3 regions of the Fusibacter sp. genome follow, and region 3 is predicted to be linked to each of the others. Evidence: a T-box and tRNA genes for the amino acid it is inferred to sense, from the RefSeq annotation. Region 3 holds a T-box; the other regions hold tRNA genes.
What was found. The T-box of region 3 lies ahead of argS (arginine--tRNA ligase). A T-box ahead of a tRNA ligase gene usually reads a tRNA of that ligase, here a tRNA-Arg.
Positions count from the first base shown of each region.

Region 1: it encodes a tRNA-Arg, which carries the amino acid that the T-box ahead of argS (arginine--tRNA ligase) is inferred to sense. The anticodon was not compared.
Region 2: it encodes a tRNA-Arg, which carries the amino acid that the T-box ahead of argS (arginine--tRNA ligase) is inferred to sense. The anticodon was not compared.

Region 1 covers NZ_JBVBZF010000001.1:126,188-131,915, forward strand. Annotated here, with positions in the region: gene AC220I_RS00675 (hypothetical protein) at 1-416, shown strand, start outside; gene AC220I_RS00680 (hypothetical protein) at 416-601, shown strand; gene AC220I_RS00685 (hypothetical protein) at 635-1,765, shown strand; gene AC220I_RS00690 (hypothetical protein) at 1,855-2,151, shown strand; gene AC220I_RS00695 (hypothetical protein) at 2,402-2,689, shown strand; tRNA gene AC220I_RS00700 (tRNA-Arg) at 2,697-2,771, shown strand; gene AC220I_RS00705 (hypothetical protein) at 2,790-3,245, shown strand; tRNA gene AC220I_RS00710 (tRNA-Asp) at 3,460-3,535, shown strand; tRNA gene AC220I_RS00715 (tRNA-Ile) at 3,541-3,614, shown strand; tRNA gene AC220I_RS00720 (tRNA-Thr) at 3,899-3,973, shown strand; gene AC220I_RS00725 (hypothetical protein) at 3,995-4,165, shown strand; tRNA gene AC220I_RS00730 (tRNA-Ile) at 4,275-4,350, shown strand; tRNA gene AC220I_RS00735 (tRNA-Lys) at 4,432-4,508, shown strand; tRNA gene AC220I_RS00740 (tRNA-Lys) at 4,511-4,590, shown strand; tRNA gene AC220I_RS00745 (tRNA-Ala) at 4,599-4,671, shown strand; tRNA gene AC220I_RS00750 (tRNA-Asn) at 4,770-4,847, shown strand; tRNA gene AC220I_RS00755 (tRNA-Asn) at 4,850-4,934, shown strand; tRNA gene AC220I_RS00760 (tRNA-Ala) at 4,940-5,012, shown strand; tRNA gene AC220I_RS00765 (tRNA-Lys) at 5,020-5,095, shown strand; gene AC220I_RS00770 (ATP-grasp domain-containing protein) at 5,113-5,728, shown strand, end outside.
Region 2 covers NZ_JBVBZF010000001.1:264,837-270,564, reverse strand. Annotated here, with positions in the region: gene AC220I_RS02205 (RNA ligase family protein) at 1-640, opposite strand, end outside; gene AC220I_RS02200 (hypothetical protein) at 806-970, opposite strand; tRNA gene AC220I_RS02195 (tRNA-Met) at 976-1,052, opposite strand; tRNA gene AC220I_RS02190 (tRNA-Gly) at 1,058-1,131, opposite strand; gene AC220I_RS02185 (hypothetical protein) at 1,117-1,431, opposite strand; tRNA gene AC220I_RS02180 (tRNA-Ser) at 1,449-1,544, opposite strand; tRNA gene AC220I_RS02175 (tRNA-Arg) at 1,551-1,627, opposite strand; gene AC220I_RS02170 (hypothetical protein) at 1,634-2,350, opposite strand; gene AC220I_RS02165 (hypothetical protein) at 2,350-3,204, opposite strand; tRNA gene AC220I_RS02160 (tRNA-His) at 3,222-3,299, opposite strand; tRNA gene AC220I_RS02155 (tRNA-Ser) at 3,314-3,407, opposite strand; gene AC220I_RS02150 (DUF3579 domain-containing protein) at 3,398-3,664, opposite strand; tRNA gene AC220I_RS02145 (tRNA-Arg) at 3,675-3,748, opposite strand; gene clpS (ATP-dependent Clp protease adapter ClpS) at 3,750-4,046, opposite strand; gene AC220I_RS02135 (hypothetical protein) at 4,046-4,390, opposite strand; gene AC220I_RS02130 (DUF5658 family protein) at 4,679-4,981, opposite strand; tRNA gene AC220I_RS02125 (tRNA-Trp) at 5,002-5,075, opposite strand; gene AC220I_RS02120 (hypothetical protein) at 5,080-5,508, opposite strand; tRNA gene AC220I_RS02115 (tRNA-Ile) at 5,534-5,623, opposite strand; tRNA gene AC220I_RS02110 (tRNA-Leu) at 5,633-5,719, opposite strand.
Region 3 covers NZ_JBVBZF010000026.1:13,549-19,276, forward strand. Annotated here, with positions in the region: gene pxpB (5-oxoprolinase subunit PxpB) at 1-610, shown strand, start outside; gene AC220I_RS06675 (5-oxoprolinase subunit C family protein) at 607-1,674, shown strand; gene AC220I_RS06680 (rhomboid family intramembrane serine protease) at 1,708-2,526, opposite strand; T-box leader at 2,681-2,885, shown strand; gene argS (arginine--tRNA ligase) at 3,155-4,861, shown strand; gene AC220I_RS06690 (response regulator) at 5,236-5,613, opposite strand.

The sequences.
Region 1 (5,728 bases), on a different contig from region 3:
AACTAAAGAAACTCCATAAACTAACAGAAACTCATGGTATTCAATGGAAGTACTTTCATGGTCATCAAATTCAACAAGGTAAAACTGCACAAGGACGACCACGTCTTGTATGGGTATATGTTGTTGAAGGTGTAGATGAAGAAGGTTTCATTTTTACCTATCACAAATACGAAGCAAATGCTCCAGGTTTTGGACAAAGCCATGTTTATGTAAACCATCACATTGATGGTATTAAATTATCAGCTTTATTGGATGGTGCTCCAAAAACTAGTATTAAATTCTATTCAGTATCCTTAGCAGATAAATCTGAAGAGAAAGCAATTGAATTAATCCGTGAACATGAATGGATTTATCCAATGATGCAAAACAAAACTTCTAAATTGAAACGTTTACATGACTTAAGGTGGAAATTATAATGAAAATTGAAACTAGTTTTTTGGGATTGCTTATATTAGGAATTTGTATTGGAAATACATATACTGCTATCCATGGATGGGGATTTATCGGATGTGGGTTCATTGCTTTAGGTTTAGTAAATGCAATGCTATCCTATTTGGCTGGAAATTCGAAGAAAAAAGTTGACCCAAACGAGTTCAAGTAGTATTATAACCCTCAACAACTGAGGAGTTTAACAATGATTTTTCAAATACCTGATGAAAATATGGAAGCACTTGAAAAAAGTATTTCCAAGTTGAACAAAAAAGCTGAAAAGTTAGGATGTGCACCTGTTAATTTAAAGGTGGTTCGTTCGTATGTTCAACAGGAAGGAACATTTAATGTTCTTTTTCATGAAGTTGATATTACAGGTCAAGCTCCTGTATTAAATGGTTGGCATTTAGCAGGTCAAATAACTCACGATAAAGGTGGAGTTGCACTTCTACGTACAATTCCTGGTGAGAATATTCCTTCTGAATACAATCATGCTGATCCAGCTAATTGTGATCACTGTCATCGTTATAGAAAACGAAACAACACATTCGTTGTTCGTCACAATGATGGAACTTATAAACAAGTTGGTAAAACTTGTCTACAGGACTTTACTGGTCACAAAAATCCTAATCTCTTAGCAAATTTCTATACAATGCTCCAAACATTTTTTAATACTGCAAAACAGTATAGTGTTATTGGAGCATATGGAAGAACAGCACCCCACTTCTTAATTGAAGATTTTCTTGGTCATACAATTCGTTACTTAAAGGATCATGAGTATGTCAGTAAAGGTCTTGCTTTTGAAGAAAACCTTACTCCTACTTCTGCCTATATACTTGACATTGTGATGCACCAGAATAATTCCATTCCTGACCTTACTCGTGAAGAATATGATGAAGCTGATGAAATAATTGCTTGGGTTAAAGGTTTAGATAAACCCAATAACGATTACTTGATTAATATTCAAAATATTGTTAATGTTGGATATGTAACACACAAAACTTCAGGTTTTGCAACTTCAATGGTTCGTACCTACAGAAAAGCAATGGAAAAACGCAAACCAAAAGTTGGTTTGAATTCTGTTTATTTGGGTAATCCAAAGGATCGTATTGAAGGAACTGTAACTCTTCTTAAAAAGACGATTACACAAGGATATTACGGTCGTATAGAAGTACATAGATTTGTTGATGATAAGGATAACATCTTGGTTTGGTTTGCTAATACTGCAACAGAATTTGCAGAAGGACAAACTTACTCAGTTAAAATGACTGTTAAGAAACATGAAGAATTCAATGGAATCAAACAAACAGTCGTAAATAGGGTAGCAGAAAAATGAGTGATGATTTTAAATCAGGGTGTATATTTATGTTAATCGTAGGAGCGATTGCAATATACACCATCCACCAATTTATATAGGAGGGTGGTATGCACGATCTGGAAACAGCAAAAGAACTACTTGATCGTAGTGTTAAAGATGGTATAAACGAATATTTTGAATTTATTCGTCATAGATTAGAAGATGCTGTAAATGCTCTTGATCATGCTGAAAATACTTTTGAGAAAAATGGTGATTATCATGTTGTTGGTGATCTCGTTCAGTATTTGTCGGTTTTAGATATGGGACATAGTCGTGCTATAAAACTTGTTCATAAAGTATCAATGTTGCATGAAGAAGTATTCATTCTTGAAGAACAAGAGAGGAATAATGATGAAGAAATTTAACCAATTCATGAAAAGCTTATCCTCCTCTCAGCAATTTGAGTTTGCTGGAATTATTGGGATTGTTGGTGTTATTATCTTACTCACCATTATAACGATAGTGGTAAGTGATAATAATTTAATTACCTATTTGATTCCCAAATCGTTTTTTAATCATGTTTAAACTTATTTTCTTTGGTATACTTGCTTTTGTTGTTCTTATCCTTGTACTGGGCGGTGGTAGTAGTCACAATTATCACGATGACACATTACCATGAAATTAGCATTAATACTTAGTTGCCTCCTTCATGCTTTATTGTTTGTTAATTACATTGCATTCAAACCTATATCACTAAAACCAGAATGTGATAGTGAATCAATTGCACAGTTGAATGTACAAGCAAAACCAAAATTTCCTTCGTTGCAAATTACGTTGAGATCTAGTAGTATAGGTCAAATAGACAGTGATCCAAATGAAGAAATGATGGATTTTATTGCTGAAGTGAATTTTGAACAGCTTGTTGAAGAAGCAGAACAGTGTTCTGACGTTCATTTAGAATAAATATATTACCCTTGTAGTTTAGTGGATAAAACGCCACCCTCCTAAGGTGGAGATGAAGGTCCGAATCCTTCCAGGGGTACCATTTTACAAGGAGTTGATTATGAAAATGGAATTCATCAAGAAAATTTTTCCTACTATTATCAAATACACAGAAAAGGTACCTAACAAATTTGCTGGTGTTGCTTTTATGTGTTTCATTAAAATACTTCCAAAGTATCGTTTTGATGTAGGATTGTTAAAGCATGAAATGACGCATGTTTTGCAGTGGTACTTCTGGTTACTAATTAGTATGTTAATTAGCTTAGGATTACATTTTTTCAATCCTGAAATGTTTGATGATACTGTGTTTGGATATGGATTAATTATTGGTGCTTGTTTGCATGGTGCAATGTACACATTAATTCCAAAGTATAAACTATTTGCTGAAGTGATGGCATATAGAGTACAATTACATTATTGCGATAAAGATCGAGTAGATCTATTTGCAAAATTCATTACTGAACGATATAATTTGGATGTTGATATCGAAGAAGTCAAAAAACTCCTTCGAAAATAACAAGTTATAAAACTGTTGACTTTTAATATAAATAGTTAGAAGATTAACTCAACTTATGAAACTTTTTGAGAGATTATTTAAAATGACTACAATCAAAACAAATATTAATAATATGGCGAATGCGACCGATAAAGGATTGCAGGCTGGGTTTTGATCTGAAGACATTAAGATAAGATTTAAAAACCCAGTTTCAAAACTGGGTTTTTTCGTTTCTGGAGCTATAGCTTAATTGGTAAAGCACTTCACTGTCAATGAAGAAGATGCGAGTTCAACTCTCGTTAGTTCCGCCAAATATGGCTCTATAGTTCAATGGTAGAACACTCGGCCGATAACCGGGATACGAAAGTTCGATTCTTTCTGGAGCCACCAAATTTGTTATAAGGGGCAGCCCCTAGACGCACCGTTGGACTCGGAGATGTAACAAATATGCCTTGTAAACATTGCTGGTGATGCCCTCTTTCGTAAAGAGGTTAAAGTTGGTTCGAATCCGACACAAGGCTCTAAGGTAACGCTATGATGTAATTCCTAGACTAAGCGATCATAGACATGCGTAAAGGAAACCTTAAAGAATTATGCTCTTATAGTATAATGGTTATTACACAACTGTGGTATAGTTGAAATCTCAGTTCGATTCTGAGTAGGAGCTCCAATTTGCCTCTGAAGCATTTAGGGATGATGTTCGCACTTGTAATGCGAGGAAGACAGTTCGATTCTGTCCTGAGGCTCCAATTATGTTGAGGAGGTATGTAATGAATCAGCATGAACAAAAATTACTGACGAAGTTAAACTTCTCAGGACAAAGAGTATTACAAATTGTAGGTGACAATGAATATCGTGCTGCAAAAGGACTAGAACAAAGAGGTCTAGTAAAAATGAAATGGAATAGTCGAGCTCAGAGAGGTGAAATAACTCGATTATAGTTTTGGTATTGTCCAATTCCATCTGAGATACAATAGAAAAGCGACTAACTTTTTGAGTATCGATAAAGAGACTATGGACTTAGTAGGATGTAGTGATCCTACTAATTTTGGTGCTAAATGCAAATTGGCGAGCAGATTGCCTCATAAGCAATTGACAGTGAGTTCGAATCTCTCTAGCACCACCAATACTCATGTACAGCCTTGTTTTAACGCGCGCAGGGCTAAGGTTGGATAAAGTAGGTTCGAGTCCTACCATGAGTGCCAATGGAAGTGTAACAAAAATTGGCTTTGTAGCGGTCTTTTAAACCGAAAAATGTGGGTTCGATTCCCACCGCTTCCACCAATGCCTCCTTGGTGTTTAATGGTTTTAGCACACTCGGCTTTTAACCGATGAGGTGAGGGTTCGAATCCTTCAGGGGGTACCAAATTATTTGGGGCTATAGTTCAGTTGAGAGAACGCCTGCCTTGCAAGCAGGAGGTCGAGGGTTTGAGTCCCTCTAGCTCCACTCGGGCCAGACACCCATGAGTTGCAACTCTATTTTCGGTCTGGCACAAGCGTAGGTTCGTGATGACTACGGTGGTAGTGGAATCACAAAAGTTTAATTCCGATGAGCCCATCCTGGTATTGGGGTCGGCCTGTTAAGCCGAACGTTTGGGGGTTCGAGTCCCTCCATCGGAGCCAATTCCAGTGTGGCAGAGTGGTAATGCAGCAGACTGTTAATCTGTGGTCGAAAGACAATCGTAGGTTCGAATCCTACCGCTGGAGCCAAATTTGGGGGTAGTCTAGGGATAGCAGGATGTGTCTTGCAAACACGACCGCTCGGTTCGACTCCGTGTACCTCCACCAAACATTTGGGAGTATCGTATAGTGGCTATTATACTCGGCTCTTAACCGATGAGACGAGGGTTCGAATCCTTCTACTCCTACCAATTCAATAGGTGCTATTATGCTCTGGATAATCCAAAACAACTTATATAATGAAGATGGATATGTTAAATTCATCAATGCATTAGATCGTCTAGGTAGTCAATACCTAACTGTAAAACCTGTTCCTTTTACAAATATCATTCTTCCTGCTGACTTTGATTCAATGACACAAAACGTTGATGATACTCCAGAGCCAGAAATCGATACAAGTCAAAAGATTGTTGTGATGGGAGCAACTTCACTAGTCCGAATTGCTAAGGCAAAAGGTTGGACACCTGGGTCGTTCTTGAATGAAAACTTCACCTATGAGAAATGGAAAGCTGGGTTTGGTCCAGAAAATATCTTAAATCCTGAATCTATTGTTTGTAAGTTTTCAGATGGTTTACCTGACCTATCTCAATTTGATGGGGATCTATTTGTTCGTCCTGTAGAAGACAACAAAGCATTTACAGGTGTTGTAATGTCCCAATATGATTTTCATGATTGGTTTCTTTCTATAGCTCATACAAAAGAAGTTGATTTTCAACCATTGCACGAAAATACAGAAATAGCAATTGCTTCATGTAAACAAATCTATGCTGAATACCGTTTCTTTGTTGTTAGAGGTATTCCAGTTACAGGTAGTATGTACAAAC
Region 2 (5,728 bases), on a different contig from region 3:
GTATATCAAAAAATTCTAAAGTCTCATCCCAACTCAAACAAATATCATTTTCCCAAATTGAAAAACCATAAAAATAACTACTTAAGTTATCATAATGAATGGAATGTTCAGCAAACATGTTTTCGCCACATATTCGCCAATTATCAGGAATCTCATAACTAATGTGAGACCAAAAGTTTTTAACCCAATTCCTACTTTCGTGGTTTACACTATCAATCGATCTAGCATGAATATGGTTATTATACATTGTTGTATTTTCACCATCCATTTTTTCTGTAACAATAACACGTTCACCTTTAAACATGTCAGTGTTAGGCATCATTCGATCATCATCGTGCATACCTTGAGACCAAGGTAAATGATATGTTCTTGGATATTTAATATGAGTAGTAAACAGATCTAAAACTTGACCTCTACCAAGAATTTTTTGAATACTTTCATCGTAGAATAATTCACCTTTTAGTCGCTGACCGTTTGGTTGAATAATATTTCCCCATTTATCGTAAATCTGATCATCATAAAGATGAGGTGGTAAGATAGGTTTTATTATTCCACAAAGTTCACGAATTTTTTCAACAGAGATTGTAGTCATCTCACACTCTAAGTGATGAGTTTCACAGACAGATGCACCATTATTCAAATAATAACCACCATCGGGCCATAAGCGACGTTCGAGTATATGATGAGCATCTTTTGCAGGTTGACCACAAACAACACATCTATATTTGTCTCGACTGAATACTTGGGTGCGAAATTGATCTCTTGTAAGCAAACTATTCATTCGAATAGTATACAGGAAAAGAAACTATTTGTCAGTAGGTTCAAATAATTTTTTGATCTTTTCGAGATAATCTTCTTGGGGGTCAAGAGCATTCTTCAACATTTGTTCCTGTTCAGGAGTTAATTGTTGGTCTTGGCGTAACCCTAATTGGGTTAGGACTTTTATTGTTTCAGCGTCTTTTTTCTTCATGGAATTGGTAGCGGAAGTGGGATTTGAACCACACGATCTCCGAGTTATGAGCCCGGTGAGATAACCTCTTCTCTATTCCGCGATTGTTGGAGCGGGTAGAGGGAATTGAACCCTCACGAAAACCTTGGCAAGGTTCCAGGCTACCTTTACATCATACCCGCATTATCATCTGGCATTTCGTCAGACATGGATTGTTCACCATTTAATTCAGCATCCAAAGCCTGTTCAGCTTTACGAATTAACGCACGCATTCTATTAAGATTCGTCATAATTCGGCTACGATGCTTACGACGATCTGCAGGATCACGCAATTTATTTGCGATGCCCAAACCACGACGTGCTGCATCGGCTTGTTCAGCTAATTTAAACAAAGTATTGTAAACTTCATCACTACCAAGACCTTCATCTATTTTGTTTGAAGAGTCAACACCTGCTAATTCTAGTAAACGATTTCTATCCATAAGTTTATTTATGCAATTGGCGGAAGAAGTGGGACTCGAACCCACACACCTGCTCATCACAGGCCCTCTGCTTTCAAGGCAGTCGCCGCTAGTCCAACTCGGCTTATTCTTCCAATGTTTGGCACCCCCTGCAGGATTTGAACCCGCAACCTCTCGGTTCGAAGCCGAGTACTCTATCCAGTTGAGCTAAGAGGGTAGTAATTTATCTTATTCCTTTTTGATTTTGCATGAATCTAATACGATTATTTAATCCTTTGCGATGTTCTGCAGGATTTTCTGTATAAAATGGATCTGTAATTACCAATTGTGGCCCAGTTCCAGTTAATCGTACCATAAAATTATTCAAATGTAAATCAGTAGCATACTTACTCATTAATGGTTCTAACAATTGTAATGCACGTTTGAACTCATCGTTCGTTGATACAGCCATTAATCGTCTACGCCATCTTGGCGATGAAAATTTTGCTTTTAATCGTAAAGTTTCGTGAGAATCAGCTTCACGTGTTCCAAATAAATCTCTCATGTCAGCCAAATCTTTTTCTGATATTCCAATAGATTTCAACAATTCATCACGCATGTGAGCTACTTTTGGATGATTTAGTGGTATTAACTTTTCCATTGTTACAACCAAGTTATAGTCTTCATCCTCATATTTTGGATTACTATGATCATACAATTTAGCTGTATAAATTCTGGGAAAAAAGATATTATCTTTGTGTTGCTCTATCATCTTTACATAATCAACAAACCCATCGTGTTTAGGATTACGAACAAATGCAAACTTGACAACAGTATTCGATTTCTTTGGGTGCTGATATACTTCAGCATCAGCCCCTGTCCCCAATTCATTAGGATATAATGCTTTACGATCTAAGTGTTTTGTTCTTTTTTGAACTTGTTTTAATTCAGACAACAACATTATGCATACTCATCAACATTTTGACCTTTTGGGTCGTCAGGATCTTTATCTTTCTTATCCTTTTTGATTTTTGGATACTTTTCGGTTGGGTTAACTTGCTCTTTACGTCTACGTTCGATTGCTTTGTTAACAATCTTTAAGAACCTTATTGGATCCATTTCAACACTTTCGTGTATACCCATATCATGCATGATTTTCATTAATGCTTGTAGTTTATTGCTACCCATTCGAGAAATAGTTTTACGAATATCACCTCGCAATTCTTTTGGAATCTTTGTACGAATTAGTTCATTTACAACGTCTTCAGCACTACTATTTTGTTTTCCAAGCAAATTTTCTTGTTTAACTTTCTTAATCTTCTCAGGACGTTTTGCCATTCCCTGAGTTTTTAAGTCAGTTAGCTTGGTTATAAATCTGTCATAAGCATTTATCAAACCATCAGCAGCTGATAACAATTGCTGACGAGAATTTTTATCAGCTTGTGATGCAAGTCCACGTAAAACGTTTGGTAATTGTTCAGCAAGTGTATCTAAATGTGAACTACGTGATTCTTGATCTTCGTTGGCTGTTTGAGCATATAGTTTTAGGTTTGCAAGTTTTTTTGCTGTACTGCTTTTAAATAATTCTAAAGTACCTTGAATAGTAGATTCTTTTCTACGAACGGGATAATTAGCTGAAAACCATCTACTTTTTTGCGATCCCAAGATCATTCGAACTTTTTTCATATCACCATGACGATCATAAGCGTCTTGAGCAACACGAACTAATTGTTGAAGAAATGTAGTCAAGTTACGTGCATGACTAACAATCTTCGTAATATCCGATGGTGATTCAAAAAGGTCTTGTAATTTCATAGGATTATTTATGTGATTGGGGTGTCCAACGAGACTCGAACTCGCATCTTTCTGATTCACAGTCAGAGGCATTATTCCAATTATGCTACAGACACCATAGATATTTTTTTGGCGGAAGAGACAGGATTCGAACCTGCACGTGTATCTCTACACAACCTATTTTCGAGGTAGGCTCCGCTAGTCCAAACTCGGATTACTCTTCCATTATTAAATTGTTTTCTTTAACGAACTCACGAACAAAGTCTTCAATTTCAGGATGAAAATAACGTATAGCATCAGTTAAACACAATACTTTTTCAACTTGTCCGTCGAACTCCCACATTCCAGGAAAAATATGGTCATTCCATTTTAATCTTCCGTTTTTGAATGTTGCAAAATTACCTGCAATCATTTCAATCCATGTGCTTGGACGAAATTTTCGTCCATCAACAGTTACACCTCTAACTATCATGAATTTCATTCTTTATATTTGGCACCCCATGAAGGAATCGAACCCTCGACTACGAGCTTAGAAGACTCACGTCCTGAATCCACAGGATGGGGCATTAAATTTGTTTAATATCTGCTTTAAGTGGATGCCCATAATGCTGAGCGATATTATTTACTTGAGCAACTCTTGTTTCGGCTATTTCCTTTGTATAAGAGCCAGCTACACCTTCACCTTTGTTGTGAATGTCTAACATGATTTTATTAGCTTTCTCAATTGGATGATTAAACAGTTGAACTAAAACACTAACAACAAAATCCATTGGAGTAAAATCATCATTAATTAAAATGACATTATAGTTACTAGGTGGTTTTAATTTTTGCTTTTCGGTTTGTTTCTCTTTAACAGTTTCCATTATTCAAGCATATCTCTTAAAATTTGTGAATGGGCTTCAAATTTATTTGAAGGCTTTTCATTTTTCTCATATTCAGAAATGACTTCGTTCAAGGCATCAATTTCATTATGAGCATGAAATAATTGACTTTGCAGGTCTTCATTCATTCCCTGCAAATCTTCTACTTCACTTTCCAGCGAATCTCGTTCACTTACGATTTCTTCGTATTGTGTTTGTAAATTTTCGTATGAATTCTGTACATTGTACAATTCAGTTTTTGAATTTTCCAAATAATTTTCAATACCTTCTAGGGCAGTTTCTAGATCACCCATATCACGATCCATATCTCTATAATCAATACTCATTTGTGAAAATTCCCATCAAAACAATGTTTAACTTCATGACCTAAGTAAGCCATGTCCTCACCAATATATTCTTGAGGATTTAATGTATGAATTATACATTCTTTTGTTTTTAGATTAAACGTTGCACAACCATGATATTCAAAGAATTTGTTGGGTCTGGGAGCAACCTTTACACATGCTTTTTCAAGTTCAAACAAATCTTTATGACGAACCCATTTAATATGGGTTTCATTATTAATAGGAGTTGGATCTACTAAAGGTGTCGAACAACTAACCAATAATATCAAACTAAGATATAAGATGCGCAATTTGTATCCCTACGATAAACATATATGGTATGCATAATAGGGGTAAAATCAATTCCCTATTACACCATTTGTATCTACCATCTCCATAATGATAGACGTACCATGTGAAACCAATTGCAACAAATAATTTTACTAATAGAAAAGCAAAAGGGTCATTATTAATGAATAACCCCATAATTGGATTTAGTTCATAACCCATTCCTGCTTGGATAATCATAATGGTCATTAAACCATCAGTTATCCCTAAGATAATGAGTAGTATAGCAAAAAATGCAGCAACCATTATCTTATTTACTGAAATATTGGCAGACCGTAAAGGAATCGAACCTCTGCCAAGTAGTTTGGAGCTACTCATGCTATCATTACACCAACGGTCCATAATTAGGGAACTCTATTCCAATCTAATCCTTTTGGAAAAGATTGTTGATCCTGTTGTTTTTTCTTCTCTTCTTCTAAACGTTGCTTTTCTTTTTCAGCCATCGTTGGATGAAATTGCCCAACAAAACAGTGATATAATTCATGACCAAGATATGTCATTAATACACCTTCTTCTTGTTTGGGGTCAGGTTCGACAGCATGTATCGTACAAGTGTGACGAACTAAATCAAATGTTGCACAACCATGAATTGTCCAAGTTTTAAGCAACTCAGGATCTTCATCTGAACCACAGTAATTGTGCACAGATTGCAAATTTTGATGCACAACCCAGTGAACTCTGACAGACATTTTATTCGGTCGAATTTCTTCAAAGGCATCAATTACAACAATTAACCCTATCGATAAAATCATAATAATAACATTTTTAATCATAAATGCATTATCTACTAAAATTCAGTACTTGGGAAGAGAATCGAACTCTTGCTAACCACCTATCTAGTGTTCAGGGTTATAAGCCCCGTCGTGCTTCCAGTTACACCACCCAAGCATTTTATTTTGGTAGCGACGGAGGGGTTCGAACCCTCAATCCCGAAGGCACTAGTTTCTAAGACTAGCGTGTATACCAAAGTTCCACCACGTCGCCATTGTTTGT
Region 3 (5,728 bases):
TCACTATATAATGGATCACCTGAAGGCGATGTCTTTAGTAGGTATCAAAGGGTATGTGCCTGCATATCAAAGTTTGATGATTTATTATGATCCTTATATTTTAAAGGAAATAATTCTAAAAGATATTTTAACTAATCTTGCTGATAATCTAGGACCTCTGACGACTGACAATAAGCTGGGATACAGGATTCCCGTCTTATATGAAGGGTCAGAATTAGCCTATGTGGCTGATTATCATGGCATGCCAATAAATGAGGTTATAGAGCGACACACAAAACCAAATTATTATATTTATTTCCTTGGATTTGCACCTGGATTTCCTTATCTTGGCGGTCTTGATCCCAAAATTGCAACACCAAGACTTGAACAACCCAAAATAAAAATTGAAGAAGGATCGGTTGGTATTGCCGACCATCAAACCGGTATTTATACAATTAGTTGTCCAGGAGGCTGGCAAGTAATTGGTAAGACACCCTTAAAACTCTTTAGAGAAAATTCTTGTGCCTTAGAAGCAGGTAAATACATTCAGTTTTATGCCATAGATCAAAAAACATATGACATGTTAAAAGATAATGATGATGGTGCGATTAGACTGGAGGTGTTAAAGTGATTCAAACACAACTTGAAATAATCAAGCCAGGTATTTTAATGACCATTCAAGATCAAGGTAGATATGAGGGCTTGCATCTGGGAATTCCACAAAGTGGTTGTATGGACACATATGCGGGTATTATGGCCAATAGACTTGTTGGTAATTCAAGAAATACACCTCTTATTGAAATGACTTTTGGAAATTTTGAAATTAGGTTTAATCATAAGGCCTTGATTGCGGTAACTGGTGCTCTAGGTGAACTTTTTATTAACAATACTCAAATCAACCTCTGGGAAAGTTATTTGCTTAATCCAGGGGACGTAATAAAAATGCATGACTGTCAGTTTGGTTGTCGAAATTATCTTGCTGTTCAAGGCGAGTGGATGATTGGTGAACCTCAATATGGCTCATACGCCACTTACATTAGAGGGGGTATTGGAGGCTTAAACGGAAAGACCATATCTAAAGGCCAGCAAATTTCCATTAGAGGCCAGGTCAATCCTGTTAAGCGAAAAGTTAAAGCTAATAATTCAGTCTACTTTAAAATGCTTCGTCAATCTCACAAAGAGGTTAGGGTAAGTTTAGGGCCACAAGAAGATTCGTTTTCTACACTTGGTATTAAGCATTTTTTTAGTGAAGGTTACCAAGTGCTCCCTCAAAGTGATCGGATGGGGATAAGACTTAGTGGAAAGCAAATTGGACATGTGAAACCAGCAGACATTATTTCAGATGGGATTGCATTCGGTGCCATTCAAGTGCCTTCAAGTGGACAACCCATTATTATGATGGCAGATCGCCAAACCACAGGAGGGTACACAAAAATTGGGACGGTTCTCAGTGATGACCTTCCCATTATTGCACAAGCCGTGGCAGGTGATGTTCTCCATTTTAGAAACGACTTTAAGACGCATGCGTTAACGAATGATATAGCCAATGATACAATAAATGATACAGCGAAAGCATTTAGTGGTTGTGATGACAATGAAACGGGTTGTAGTATTTTAGAAACACGCTATTATGATATTAATGTAAATAAAAAAAACTTCCACATCATGGTGGAAGTTCTTGAAGACTCGTTATGATTTTAAATGGTATTTAAGCACGCCAGGTCTTCCTTATTGGGAGATCAGGTTTTTAATTTGTTGCAATTGTACTTCATCGGGAAACTTCTCAAGACCTTGATTGATCACTTTTAGAGCTTTTTCAGGTTTCTCTTGATAGTAATAATAGCTCGCCGATGTAGCATAAAAATCAGAAGTAGATCGCATTGTGACGACACCTGTAATGGTTGGTACAAGGAAGAGCAAAACGGTTACAAATTGTATCAAAATGCGTTTTGGTGTGAAGGCCTTTTCATGATAAATGCCAACACCAAAAGCAGCGACAAAACCACCAATTAAACCAGCAATATGGCCAACGACGTCAATATTTGGTCTTACAAAGCTAATGACTAAGTTGATTCCGATTAATATGAGAAAATCGGTGCCGAAAATTCGCTTATAGGCATGAGGGTTTACAAAATAGAGGTAAAGATTCGCACCAAAGAGTCCAAAAATCGCACCCGATGCACCAACACTTGTGTTGGGTACCAGTAGGAAGCTAAAGGCCGAACCGATTAAGCCTGAAATAAAATAAATGAAAAGATACTTTTTGGGGCCATAAAAGCGTTCGATATCCCTACCTAAAATATAGAGCGCCATCATGTTAAAAATAAGGTGCATTATATCAGCATGTAAGAATATAGCACCCAATAAGCGCCAAAATTGTCCCATTGCAATCAGAATGTTTATTTTTGCACCTAGAATTAAAAAGGCACTACCACCTGCAAAATTGATGATTGTTGATAATATAAACATGATCACATTGATTCCGATTAGAATTTCTGTGAGTGTCGCTGATTTCACTTTTCGTATATAATAATTGATGTTAGCCATTTAAACGCTCCTATTAAAATTTGATTATAATAATATTATAAACATTGAATTGTTAAATTGAAACCACTTAATTGTAAACAATAAAAGAATCTTCAAAATGATTGCTTTTAAAATGAATTTATGATAAAATACCATGTAATTAACTGAATAATTAAAGAGTTCTTTGATTGGGAGAGTAAGTTATAAAAGTCTTTTAGCGAGCCGATGTTGATGGAAGATTGGTAGATGATTATGATTGAAGCGCACCCATGAGATTTTAGCTGAATTGAGTAGGCTGAACGGTTGTCCCGTTATAGACATGGAGTGAGAACACTAATGTGTTCTAAGTAGAGTGGTACCGCGGATTTTTCGTCTCTTACATTTATGTAAGAGGCGTTTTTTATTATAAATCATTAGTTTTCATCCAGCTTTGAGCAAGAATGTTCAACTTGCGAAATGCGGTTAGATGAGAACGTTAACGCCAAAACAAGGTTATGGTGTTAAATGATTATATGATCATTAGTTTTCATCCAGCTTTGAGCAAGAGGTTTAGGACTCAAGCGATGTCAGTGAAAACTGTTTTGAGTCATCGAAAGATGACGACATGCTATCGTATTTAAAATATTTATTATAAATAATGGAGGATTGTATGGATTATAAAGTATCTATTGCAACATTACTAAGTAAGCATATTGAAGGCTTAAGTTATGATGAAATTCTGAACTTGATGGAACATCCCAAAAATAAGGACATGGGGGATTTCGCATTTCCATGCTTTAAATTGGCTAAAGCTTATAGAAAAGCGCCTGTACAAATTGCAGATGAACTTAAAGGTCAATTAGAGTCAAATGAACTGTTTGAATCGGTTTCATCAGTTGCAGGATTTTTGAATTTTACCATCAATCAGGAGCATTTTGTTAAAACGATTTTATCAGAGGTTCTAACATTGGGTTCAGAGTATGGCAAATCAAAAATTGGACAAGGTCAAAAGGTAATCGTTGAGTATTCGTCAGTTAATATTGCAAAGCCTTTCCACATGGGTCACATCAGAAGTACCATGATTGGAGAATCCTTAAATAGAATTTATAAATTCTTGGGTTATGATACTGTTGCAATTAATCATTTGGGTGATTATGGAACTCAATTTGGTAAATTGATTGTAGCTTACAAACTTTGGGGCAGCAAGGAAGTCATCGAGGCTGATCCAATCAACGAACTCTTAAAGATATATGTAAGATTCCACGATGAAGCGGAATCTAAACCAGAGTTAAATGATGAAGCTAGAGCATGGTTTACAAAGCTTGAAAATGGCGATCCAGAAGCGGTGGAATTATGGACATTGTTTAAAGATATGTCACTAATTGTATTCAATAGAGTTTATGGTCTATTAGGTGTTACCTTTGATTCATATGCAGGAGAGAGTTTTTATTCAGATAAAATGCCAGCTATCTTATCTGAACTCAGAGAGAAAAATATTGTTGAAAAATCAGATGGTGCAGAAATTGTTAACCTTGAACCATATGGTATGCCACCAGCCTTGATTACTAAAAAAGACGGTTCGTCATTATATATGACACGTGACCTTGCAGCAGCAAAATATAGAAAAGATCACTACAATTTTGACAAGAATATCTATGTGGTTGGTAGTGCTCAAAAGCTTCATTTCCAGCAATGGTTCAAAATTATTGAGCTCATGGGCTATGCGTGGAGTAAAGATTGTATTCATGTAGAGTTTGGAATGGTTTCCCTTGAAGATGGCTCTTTATCGACAAGAAAAGGGCAAGTTGTTTTCCTTGAAGATGTGCTTCAAAAGGCGATTGAACAGACTCAAGCAATTATCAACGAAAAAAATCCTGACTTAGCAAATAAGGAAGAAATTGCAAAACAAGTTGGTGTTGGTGCTGTTGTCTTCCAAGAGCTTTATACAAGTAGAACTAAGGATTATTCATTCTCATTAGATAGAACCTTATCTTTTGAAGGGGAAACAGGACCGTACGTTCAGTATACACATGCAAGAGCGTGTAGTGTTCTTCGAAAAGCAGGCGACACAGAAATTCCAACAGTTGATCAAATTGATTTCTCTAAATTAGATGATGAAGCGTCTAAGGAAGTTGTTCGTCTTTTAAGTAAATATAATGAGAGTGTTGTCTTGGCTCATAAGAACTATGAACCTCACACTGTTGCGAGATATGTTGTTGAGCTTGCTCAGAATTTTAACAGATTTTACCATGACAATGCAATTTTAGTTGATGACGAAGCTCTTAAAATTGCGAGATTGTCATTGGTTAAAGCCGTTAAAATCGTTATCGAAAGTGCCCTTAAACTCGTATGTTTAGAAGCGCCTGATCAAATGTAGTTTATCCTCATCAACATTTGTGACATCTAACGATGTCTCAAAGCAATTTTCGCTGACGCTGTTTGAGGTTAAACATTACTCGTCACAGCTTTTGGCTCAAATTTTGTTGTCTTGCAACATTTGTGACATCTGACGATGTCTCAAAGCAATTTTCGCTGACGCTGTTTGAGGTTAAATATTCCTCATCACAGCTTTTGGCTCAAATTTTGTTGTCTTGCAACATTTGTGACATCTGATGATGTCTCAAAGCAATTTTCGCTGACGCTGTTTGAGGTTAAACATTCCTCATCACAGCTTTTGGCTCAAATTTTGTTGTATATAATAAAAAAAGCGTGTTGTTTTAGAAAATATTTTTCTAACAACGCGCTTTATTTTTAATTGTTTGATTCCATCATGTCTTCAATTCGATCCAAGACATTATTTAATGTATCAATGTTTAAATTTTCTTTTAGGATAAAATCATAAAAATCCAATCCTTTTAATCGCTTATTTAAATTTTCCACCTCTGAAGATGTAAGTATAACAATCGGAATTGTGCAGAATTTAGAACTTTTAAGTTCTTTTATTAACTCTTCGCCTGACATATCAGAAAGCTCCATTCCAGTGAAAATAACATCGATTTCATCATGTGCTAAAATTTTAAATAAGTCATTTCCTTGTCTTGAATCAAAATATGCATGACCACTTCTTAAGACTAAATCGTGTACGACACGTCTAAAAAAATCACTGTATTCAAAATGAAGTATTCTCATAGCCGCTCCTTTTACTATTGTAGATGTATAAGTTATTCTATCATTATAATACCCGAAAAAACAAAAAATAACAAATGATTGCATAAAATAATTTTAAATATAAAAAATGTTTCGC